One region of the Mesorhizobium sp. BR1-1-15 genome, then DNA from elsewhere that is predicted to be linked to it. Evidence: predicted binding sites of a transcription regulator. Region 1 holds the regulator's gene; each other region holds the start of a gene.
The links. The regulator PhoB, encoded in region 1, activates phosphate uptake and scavenging genes when phosphate is short. The targets are predictions, from matches to a motif close to TGTCATNNANCTGTCAT.

Region 1 (3,239 bases):
TGATCGACGAGTTGCAGGCCGATTATACGATCGTCATCGTCACCCACAACATGCAGCAGGCGGCGCGCGTGTCGAAGCAGACCGCCTTCATGTATCTGGGCGAGCTGGTCGAGTTCGACCGCACCGAGAAGATCTTCACGTCGCCCCGCGAGAAGCGCACGCAGGACTATATCACCGGCCGCTTCGGCTGATCCCAGGCATACGAGGACCAAGATCATGGCCGAACACACAGTCGCAGCCTTTGACGAAGATCTCGGACAGATCAGCAGGCTGATCCGCGACATGGGCGATCTCGCCTCATCGATGGTCGGCGGCGCGACCAAGGCGCTCCTGAATTCCGACAACGCGCTCGCCCAGCGCGTCGTCTCCGACGACGCGATCATGGATGCGCGCCAGCGCGAACTCGACGACCGCGCCATCACCCTGATCGCCAAGCGGCAGCCCATGGCGGACGATCTGCGCCATGTCGTCGGCTCGATCCGCATGGCGGGCGATCTCGAACGCATCGGCGATCTCGCCAAGAACATCGCCAAGCGCGTCGGCACCGTCGGCCTTGCCGCCACGCCGCGCGACCTGTCGCACTCCATCGACGCCATGGCGCAGCTTGTGCTGATCCAGGTGCAAGGCGTGATCGAGGAGTATGCGGCGCGCGATGCCGCGGCACTTGCGAAGCTGCGCGCCGACGATGAACGCATCGACGTCAAATACACGTCGGTCTTCCGCGAGCTGCTGACCTACATGATGGAGGATCCGCGCAACATCACCGCCTGCACGCATCTTTTGTTCTGCGCCAAGAATCTCGAGCGCATCGGCGATCACGTGACCAACATTGCCGAAAATGCCTATTATGTGCTGACCGGCACGCAATTGCCCGCCAATCGCCCGAAGCAGGACGAGACGGCGATGTCGGCGCCAGCGGCTTGACGGCAGGGGTGACCAGTCGATGATCGCGCCACGCATCATGGTGGTGGAGGACGAGGAGCCGCTGGGTGTGCTGCTCCGTTACAATCTGGAATCGGAGGGTTATCAGGTAGAGGTGGTGACGCGCGGCGACGAAGCCGAGATCCGCTTGCAGGAGAATGTCCCTGACCTTCTTGTGCTCGACTGGATGGTGCCGGCGGTGTCCGGCATCGAGCTCTGCCGCCGTCTCCGCATGCGGCCCGATACCGAGCGGCTGCCGATCATCATGCTGACGGCGCGCGGCGAGGAAAGCGACCGGGTGCGCGGTCTCTCCACCGGCGCCGACGACTATCTGGTCAAGCCGTTCTCAACGCCGGAATTCATGGCACGCGTCAAGGCGCTGCTGCGCCGCGCCAAGCCCGAAGTTCTGTCCAGCGTGCTCAAGGTCGGCGACATCGTGCTCGACCGTGAATCGCACCGGGTCTACCGCAAGAAAAGCGAGATCCGGCTCGGGCCGACCGAGTTCCGCCTGCTCGAATTCATGATGCGACATCCCGGCCGCGTGTTCTCGCGCAGCCAACTGCTCGACAATGTCTGGGGCGAAACGATCTATATCGACGAGCGCACCGTGGACGTGCATGTCGGCCGGCTGCGCAAGGCGGTCAACAACGGCCGCATGCCTGACGTTATCCGCACCATTCGGGGCGCGGGGTACGCGATCCGCGAAGACTAGGGATATGTCACGCAACGTTCTCGCCTATGCCTGATTTCGCCTGTGCCCCCGGCGCGAAAATTTCCTGGTCGACGAAGGTCAGCGCGCGCATGGCGCAGCCCTCGCGGATCAGCGGCAGTTCGTTCGGCTCGGTGTCGAAGGAAATCGATTTCGAGTGCTGGCCGCCGGCGGTCTGGGCAATGGCCTCGCGCAGAGCCGGCTCGATCAGGTCGAAGGCGGCGGCGCTGACGCCGACCATGGCGACCGGCGCCGGATCGATCAGGGCGAACAGGCTGCCAAGGCCGTAACCCAGCGCCTCGCCGGCCTTGCGGTAGGCTTCGCGCTCCGGCCCGTCCTTTTCGCGCGCCGAGGCCGCCAGGGTGCGCATGTCGGCGTCGCTGACGTCGACGGGCTGGGTGTCCTCGCCAAGCTGCCTCGCGTTGCGCCAAATGGCATAGTTGCCGGCATAGGCCTCGACGCAGCCGCGCCGCCCGCAGCGGCAGAGCGCCCCGCCGGGGCGATGGATCATGTGGCCGAACTCGCCTCCGGATGAATGGGTGCCGGTGAACAGTTCACCCTTCAGCACCAAGCCCATGCCGATGCCGTGCGACAAAAGTATGGCGATGAAGTCGTCGCGGTAGCGCTGGGGATCGCGCCAGCGCAGCGCCACCGCCATCATGTTGCAATCGTTCTCCATGGTGGCGGGAATGCCGAACTCGGCCTCCAGTATGTCGGCGAAGGCGATGTCGGTCTGCGGCGTGATCGGCGACCACAGCATGGCGCGCGCATCCGTGTCGGTGATGCCCTGGATCGCCAGCGCGATACGGGCGATGCTGCCGACGTCGAGGTCGGGATCCTCGAACCGCCGCCTGACGATGGCCACGCATTCGCCGATCAGCGCCTCGCGCGACAGGGTCAGCGTGTCCAGCCGGCGCTGCTCCTCAGATATCACCTGGCCGGCATAGTCGATGACTGCGACGGAGAGGAAATTCAGCGACAGCACAACGGTCATCACCGCCGCGGCTTCAGGGTTGAGGCTGAGGCCGACCTGCGGCCGACCGCGTTTCAGCGCACCGGCCTCGCTCGGCTTGCTCTGCGCCAGGATGCCTTCGCCAATCAGGTCGGAGGAGATCGCCGATATGGTGGAATGGCTGAGCCCGGTGGTCGCGGCAATCTCGGTGCGCGAGGGCTGCCCGGCACGGCGCACGGCCGCGATCACCATCGCCCGGTTGCGTCGGCGCAAATCGTCGTGGCGGATTCCGACCGACATGTTTCTCGCATCCTCCCCGTCGCCGCGTTCTCTCCCCAGGATCCCGACGACCGTCAAATACTGGCAGAACCGGCCTTGGCTGTCATTATTTATTCCGGAGCTCGAAAAAAATTCACGAGGACATCAAAATACATCAGAATCGACGTTGACAGCGTTCCGACGATGGACCAGTGTTTTTTCGAGGCTCGAAAAAATAGAGCCTTTGTGCCGGCCTACGGGCCTGTTTGGTCGCGCCATACGCGGCGCAGGGAGGATTAAGATGAAGAGATTCACAGCCGCCATCCTGGCGGGTGTCGCCATGTCGCTGACGCTCGCGTCGGTCGCGCAGGCGAAGGACAAGGTCATCGGCGTTTCCTG
Region 2 (3,239 bases), on a different contig from region 1:
GTGTCGTGATCCTCGCTTGCCGTGTCGCTCGGTCTGGTGATGACGCGGCGCACGAATTCCAGCCGCGTCTCGTCGGCGAAGAGCGCCTTGGCATGGCCGATGATCGTATCCTTGCCGGCGCCGCTCGGGCCCACCACGGCAACGAAGACGCCGTCGCGTATCGGAAACGCCTCGGCCGACAGTTCACGCTCGATCAATGCCGAAGCCATCACGCGACCCGCCGCCCCTGCCGCCAGACCGTGCGCACCACCGGAACGTGGTCGTCGAGGCGCACGCGCACCAGGTCGGCCCGGCGGCCCTCTTCGATGACGCCGCGATCGGAAAGACCGACGGCCTCGGCCGGGTTCTTGGACACCATTGCCACCGCCTGCGGCAGGGAAATGCTATCGACGACGTCGCCGAGAAAGAAGGCGGACTGGATCAGGCTGAAGGGGATGTAGTCGGACGACAATATGTCGAGCAGGCCGTCGCTGGCCAGCGTGCGCGCCGAGACATTGCCCGAATGGGAGGCGCCGCGCATGACATTGGGCGCGCCCATCAGCACGCCGAGCCCGGCATCCTTCGAAGCTCTGGCGGCCTCCTCGGTGGTCGGGAATTCGGCAACGCGCACGCCTTGCTCGATGGCTTCGTCGACATGGCCCGTCGTCGCATCGTCATGGCTCGCAAGCACGATGCCGCGCTCGTGGCAGGCGGCGGCGATGAAGACGCGGTTCGGGGCCGAATTCCGGGCCGATTCGCCCATCCGCTTCTCGCAGAATTTCTGGAAATCGTGATCGGTCAGCTTCAGCTTGCGTTGGTAGTAGTAGGCGTAGGTTTCGAGGTTGACGAACTGGCGCTGGCCTGGCGCATGGTCCATCAGCGAGGCGAGCTTCACCCGTTCGTCCGTCTCGAAATTGGCGAAGGCCCTGAGGCAATCCGGCGCCGAGACCTCGCAGCGTAGATGGATGAAATGATCGGCCCGCAATCGATCCATCCGCACGCTGTCCTCGATCGCATCGGCGAGCTTGCGGATGTCGGCGGCGTTGAGATCGGCATCCTCGTCCATGCCGACACGCAAGGCATCGAGCACGGTGGTAATGCCGGCGGTCGCCACTTGCGCGTCATGGGCGAGCACGGCGGCGATCGGATTCCAACGCACCTTGGGCCGCGGCGCATAGTGGCCTTCCAGGTGATCGGTGTGCAGCTCGACCAGTCCCGGAATGATGAAGTCGCCAGCCATGTTCTCGCCGGCTCGCACGGCGCCGGCGGATATGTCGGCGATCAGACCGTCACGCATCACGAGCGAGCCGTCGATGATCTCGTCGGCAAGAATGATGCGGGCGTTGCTCAGAATGGTCTCGGCGGTCATTTCAGGCAGTCCTTGGTTTTTTCTGGCCTTTACGGCTTGTTGCTTCAGGCGGTTTTTCTGGCCGGACGGCGCCCGAGCGCGTGCTGGGAAAGCACCATGAACGGGGCGCCGGGTTCGGGCTCGATGAACAACGTCAGCGCGTCCACCGGAACCGGCTGGCGCAGCACCTCGGCGAACAGGCCCTCGATTGCCAGGCGAAGACGAGGGCTTTCCTGTGGCCCGGCCCTGCCGGACAGCGTCATGTGAAAGCGGAAGCTCTCGAAGACGTAAGGATAGCCCCATTGGCAGAGATTGCGGAATTCGCCCGGCTTCAGCGAGTCTGGGCTGCGCCGCTCGATCTCTGCCTCCGTCAACGGCGCGCGAAAGCGGTCGAAATCGCGCACCACGTCATCGGCGAAGCGACTGAGCGGAGGCAATGGCGCCTCCGGCACCAGTGCGAAGAAACCGTCGATCTGGCTGACGACGAGACGCGGGATCATCACAACGGGCGTCGCCTCGGCAAAGGCGTCGAGCGCTGCGCGCAACGAGGCTTCGGTTTCGTTGGCCGCTAACCGGAAAGGGGCTTTCAGCGTTGCGTGAAAACCATAGCGCCGTGCCGATGCGGTGTGGAAGGCGACTTCCGCCGCCGACAAATCGCCCACCGCCTCCACCGGTCGCGTCGCGGCGCCGAACGGGTCACGGCCCAGCCAGTTGGCGGCGATCCGCGCCAATTTTTCGTCCTGTTGGGGGGTGAAGTAGATGGCGTAGCGCATCGAAAATCCTCGTCAGCCCGTTGCCATAGGTGATTTCCATGACGGATTGACGAAGCTTTGAAGGGTTTTCGAAGGCAAATCGACCCCGCCGGTCCTTAGCCGACGATTTTTCGGATCTGGACCAACAGGTTCAGCCGTGAACCCGCAACGGTCAGGCCTTCATCAGCCATTCGTGCTCGGGCGCATTGTGGAATTTCCACGTCCGCTTCGGGCCGGCCATGACGTTGAGATAGTAGAGGTCGTAGCCATGGCAAGCCGCGCAGGGGTGATAGCCCTTGGGCACCAGCACGACGTCGCCGTCCTCGATCGCCATCGCCTCGTCCAGCGCGCGGGAGCCGTCCTTGTCGGCGTCGGTATAGACCCGCTGGAAAGCAAAGCCCTGCGGCGGGTTGAGGCGGTGATAATAGGTCTCCTCGAGATAGGATTCGTTAGGCAGATTGTCCTGGTCGTGCTTGTGCGGCGGATAGCTCGACGTATGGCCGCCGGGCGTGATGACCTCGACCACCAGCAGCGAATCGGCCGGCTTGCCCTCGGGCAGGATGTTGGTGACGTAGCGCGTATTGGTGCCCTTGCCGCGCACCTCCTGGCCGAGGTCGTCAGGCCCGATGACGCGAACCGGCAGGCCGCCGCTCAATCCCGGCGCCGAGCAGACCGCCAGTTCCAGTCCGCTATCAGCCGTCACCGACCAGTCCGATCCCTGCGGCACATAGACCGACCATGGTTTGCCTTCGAAGGGCGACATGCGCTGGCCAAGCAGGCCGAGATCCTTGCCGCCGGCCGTGACCGTGCCCTTGCCGGTAACGAACACCAGGCAGACTTCGCGATCGTCCGTTGTTCCCGAAGCCGTTTGCCCTGATTTCAGCCGGTGCAGGTCGAACCCGACATAGGTCCACCCGGCGCTTTGCGGGGTGACATGCGCGACACGGCCATGGCCCTTGTCGGCTTTGACCAGCAGCTTCGACATCCGGTTACTCCTTCGGTTCGACTTCGGCGGGCGCCTTGTTCTCGTCGGCCGGCTTGTAGAGATAAAAAAACTGCCAGACGCCATAGCCGGCGAAGCCCAGCGCGATCACGCCCCAGAACGGCGTGCCGCTCGCGAATTCGATGATCGACCAGATGACGCAGACCGCGACGACGGC
Region 3 (3,239 bases), on a different contig from region 1:
GGTGGAGCGCGGCGAGGATCGCGAAGCAGCAAGAAGCAAGGCGCGCGCCCTGCTGGCGCAGCTTAACCTGCCGGAAAAACTCTGGGCATTGCCGCCGGCGACCTTCTCCGGCGGCGAGCAGCAGCGCGTCAACATCGCGCGTGGCTTCATCACCGGGCACCCGATCCTGCTGCTCGACGAGCCGACCGCTTCGCTCGATGCCAGGAACCGCGAGGTGGTGATCGAACTCATCGCCGCCAAGAAGGCGGCAGGCGTCGCCCTGCTCGGCATCTTCCACGACCATGATGTGCGCGAAGCGGTTGCCGACCGCATCATCGACGTCACCGCCTTCGCCCCGGGAAAGCTCGCCGCATGAGCAGGAAATTATCGGAGACGCCGCTGGTCCATCCGACGGCGGAGGTGCAGAATTCGACGCTCGGCCGCTGGACCGAAATCGCCGACCGCTGTCGGGTTTCGGAAAGCGAACTCGGCGACTATTCCTACATGATGCAGGACTGCGCCGTCTGGTGTGCGACGATCGGCAAATTCTCCAACATCGCGGCAAGCGTGCGCATCAACGCCACCAACCACCCGATCTGGCGACCGACGCTGCACCATTTCACCTACCGCGCATCGGACTATTGGGACGATGCCGAACACGAGAGCGAATTTTTCGCTGAGCGCCGCGCCAGGCGCGTCACAATCGGCCACGACACATGGCTTGGCCATGGCTCGACAGTCCTGCCCGGCATCACCGTCGGCGATGGCGCCGCCGTCGGCGCTGGAGCGGTGGTATCGAAGGATGTCGCTCCCTACACCATCGTCGCCGGCGTGCCGGCAAAGCCGATCCGCGAGCGCTTCGACCGCCGCACTGCCGAGCGCTACCAGGCGCTTGCCTGGTGGGATTGGGACCATGCGAGGCTGCGCGCCGCACTCGACGATTTCCGTCAGCTCGAGGCCGAAGCTTTCCTGGAAAAATACGGTGGATGACGGTGGTGAATGGAATAGGGCTGCTCACTATTCGCATCCCTTACATAGAGTTCGGGCAGGGGGCTGTCTTCTCAAGCCGCCTGCCTTCCGCAGTTTCAGGGACGTGGAGCATTTCGAGGAACTGATGGTCCTGGCCTGATCGCGCGCGACGCGGCTGTGGGTGGTAACAAAACTGACATCAATCCGACACCGCAGGTTCATGGCGCTGCGCTAGCGAGGGTCAACAGGACCTTCAACCGCGACTGGACGGGAACGCACCATGTCAGCCACGCTCGAAATCCGCGGCGTCACCCGACGATTTGGCAAGAACACCGCCGTCAACGATGTCAGCATCTCGATCCCGCAGGGTCAGATGGTCGGCGTCATCGGCCGTTCCGGCGCCGGCAAGTCGACCCTTCTGCGTATGATCAACCGCCTCATCGATCCCAGCCATGGATCGATTTTCTTCGACGGCGCCGAGGTCTCGCAATTGCGCGGTTCGCCGCTCAGGCGCTGGCAGCGCGACTGCGCCATGATCTTCCAGCAATTCAACCTTGTTCCGCGCCTCGACGTGCTGACCAATGTGCTGCTCGGCCGGCTGAACCATCGTCCGACCCTGTCGAACCTTTTCGGCATGTTCTCGCGAACCGAATGTGCGCAGGCGGTCGCCGCCCTCGAGCGGCTCGATATCGCCCGTACCGCGCTGCAGCCCGCAGGCACCTTGTCGGGCGGCCAGCAGCAGCGTGTCGCCATTGCCCGCGCCATGATGCAGCAGCCCCGGGTGATCCTGGCCGACGAACCGATCGCTTCGCTCGACCCGCTCAACGCCAAGGTGGTGATGGATTCGCTGCAGGACATCAATTTGCGCGAAGGCATCACCGTGGTCACCAACCTGCACACGCTGGACACCGCCCGTACCTATTGCAACCGCATCATCGGCATGGCCGCGGGCAAGGTCGTGTTCGACGGGCCGCCGGAGGAGCTTAACCGCGAGGCCGTCCGTCTCGTCTATGGCGCCGACAGCAATGGCGGCGAGATATCCGAGGCCATCACCTCGACCAGCGTTGCCTTCAAGCAAAAGATCGCCGCATCCGCCGGACCGCTCGAACCCGCATTCCCGGGTTACTGAGAGCGACCTGGATCGCCAGCCCGCGTCAGGGCACCCGTCAAAATCACCAACGCCGCCGGCGCGGGGCCGGAACCTACAGGAGAGAAATCAGATGTTCAGGAAAATGGTTTTCAGCGCCGTTTCGGTGCTTGCAATGGCCACCGGCGCGGCGCATGCCGCCGATATGAAGGAATTCCGCGTCGGCATCCTCGGCGGCGAGAACGAAACCGACCGGCTGCGCAACTACCAGTGCCTGGCCGATCACCTGAAGGCCGAATTCGGCTTCGAGAAGGTCTCGCTGTTCCCGGCCGCCGACTATGACGGCGTCATCCAGGGACTTCTCGGCGGCACGCTCGACTTCGCCGAACTCGGCGCTTCCGGCTACGCCAGCGTCGTCCTCAAGGATCCCAAGGCGGTAACCCCGATTCTCACCACCCAGCAGACCGACGGCGCGACCGGCTACTATTCGATCGGCCTGGCGCTGAAGTCCTCCGGCATCACCGACATCAAGTCGGCCAAGGGCAAGAAGCTCGGTTACGCCGATCCGGATTCGACCTCCGGCTACCTGATCCCGCTGACGCAGATTCCGAAGGACACGGGCGCGTCGAACGAGACCTTCTTCGCCTCGACCCAGTTCAATGGCGGCCATGAGAACAATGTGCTCGCCGTGCGTGACGGCAAGGTCGACGTGGCGGTGGACGATTCCTCCGGCATCGGCGACTTCAAGGACGGCTACACCTCCGGCACCTTCCACAAGGAAGTCGCCAAGGGCGCCGTCGACCCCAACGACTTCGTCGAGGTCTGGCGCTCGGGCCTGATCCCGAACGGTCCGCTGGTCGTGCGCACGGCGCTCGGCGACGAGATGACGGCCAAGCTGGCGGCCTTCTTCACCGACCTGCCCAAGAAGGACAAGGCTTGCTTCGAAGGCGTCGAAGGCGGTGATTTTACCGGCTACGTTCCGGTGAAGGCGGATTTCTATAACGTCATCGTCGAAGCCCGTAAGGCAGCCATCGGCGGCTAAAGGCAGAAGTCAGGAAGGGCGGCGTCGAGAAAACGCCGCCCTTCTTGCATCTCCGACCATGACCCTTTCCCTGACAGCTCCTTCCGGCGCCACGCACCAGATGGCCGACGCCTGGCGTCGCCAGACCTCCTTGCGCCGGCTCTACACCGCCATCGGCGTCGG

Region 2: a site for PhoB is predicted at 2,139-2,155, ahead of LB541_RS12150 (DUF1045 domain-containing protein). Genes of this name have one in related genera too.
Region 3: a site for PhoB is predicted at 1,143-1,159, ahead of phnC (phosphonate ABC transporter ATP-binding protein). Genes of this name have one in related genera too.

Annotation. Positions count from the first base shown of each region.
Region 1 covers NZ_JAIUIF010000017.1:54,151-57,389, reverse strand. The annotation lists gene pstB (phosphate ABC transporter ATP-binding protein PstB) at 1-191, shown strand, start outside; gene phoU (phosphate signaling complex protein PhoU) at 217-924, shown strand; gene phoB (phosphate regulon transcriptional regulator PhoB) at 944-1,633, shown strand; gene LB541_RS23865 (ROK family protein) at 1,641-2,882, opposite strand; gene xylF (D-xylose ABC transporter substrate-binding protein) at 3,142-3,239, shown strand, end outside.
Region 2 covers NZ_JAIUIF010000005.1:288,819-292,057, forward strand. The annotation lists gene phnN (phosphonate metabolism protein/1,5-bisphosphokinase (PRPP-forming) PhnN) at 1-212, opposite strand, end outside; gene LB541_RS12145 (alpha-D-ribose 1-methylphosphonate 5-triphosphate diphosphatase) at 209-1,348, opposite strand; gene LB541_RS12150 (DUF1045 domain-containing protein) at 1,393-2,100, opposite strand; gene iolB (5-deoxy-glucuronate isomerase) at 2,252-3,064, opposite strand; gene LB541_RS12160 (DUF3329 domain-containing protein) at 3,069-3,239, opposite strand, start outside.
Region 3 covers NZ_JAIUIF010000010.1:190,071-193,309, reverse strand. The annotation lists gene phnL (phosphonate C-P lyase system protein PhnL) at 1-355, shown strand, start outside; gene LB541_RS18875 (DapH/DapD/GlmU-related protein) at 352-969, shown strand; gene phnC (phosphonate ABC transporter ATP-binding protein) at 1,229-2,077, shown strand; gene phnD (phosphonate ABC transporter substrate-binding protein) at 2,169-3,077, shown strand; gene phnE (phosphonate ABC transporter, permease protein PhnE) at 3,136-3,239, shown strand, end outside.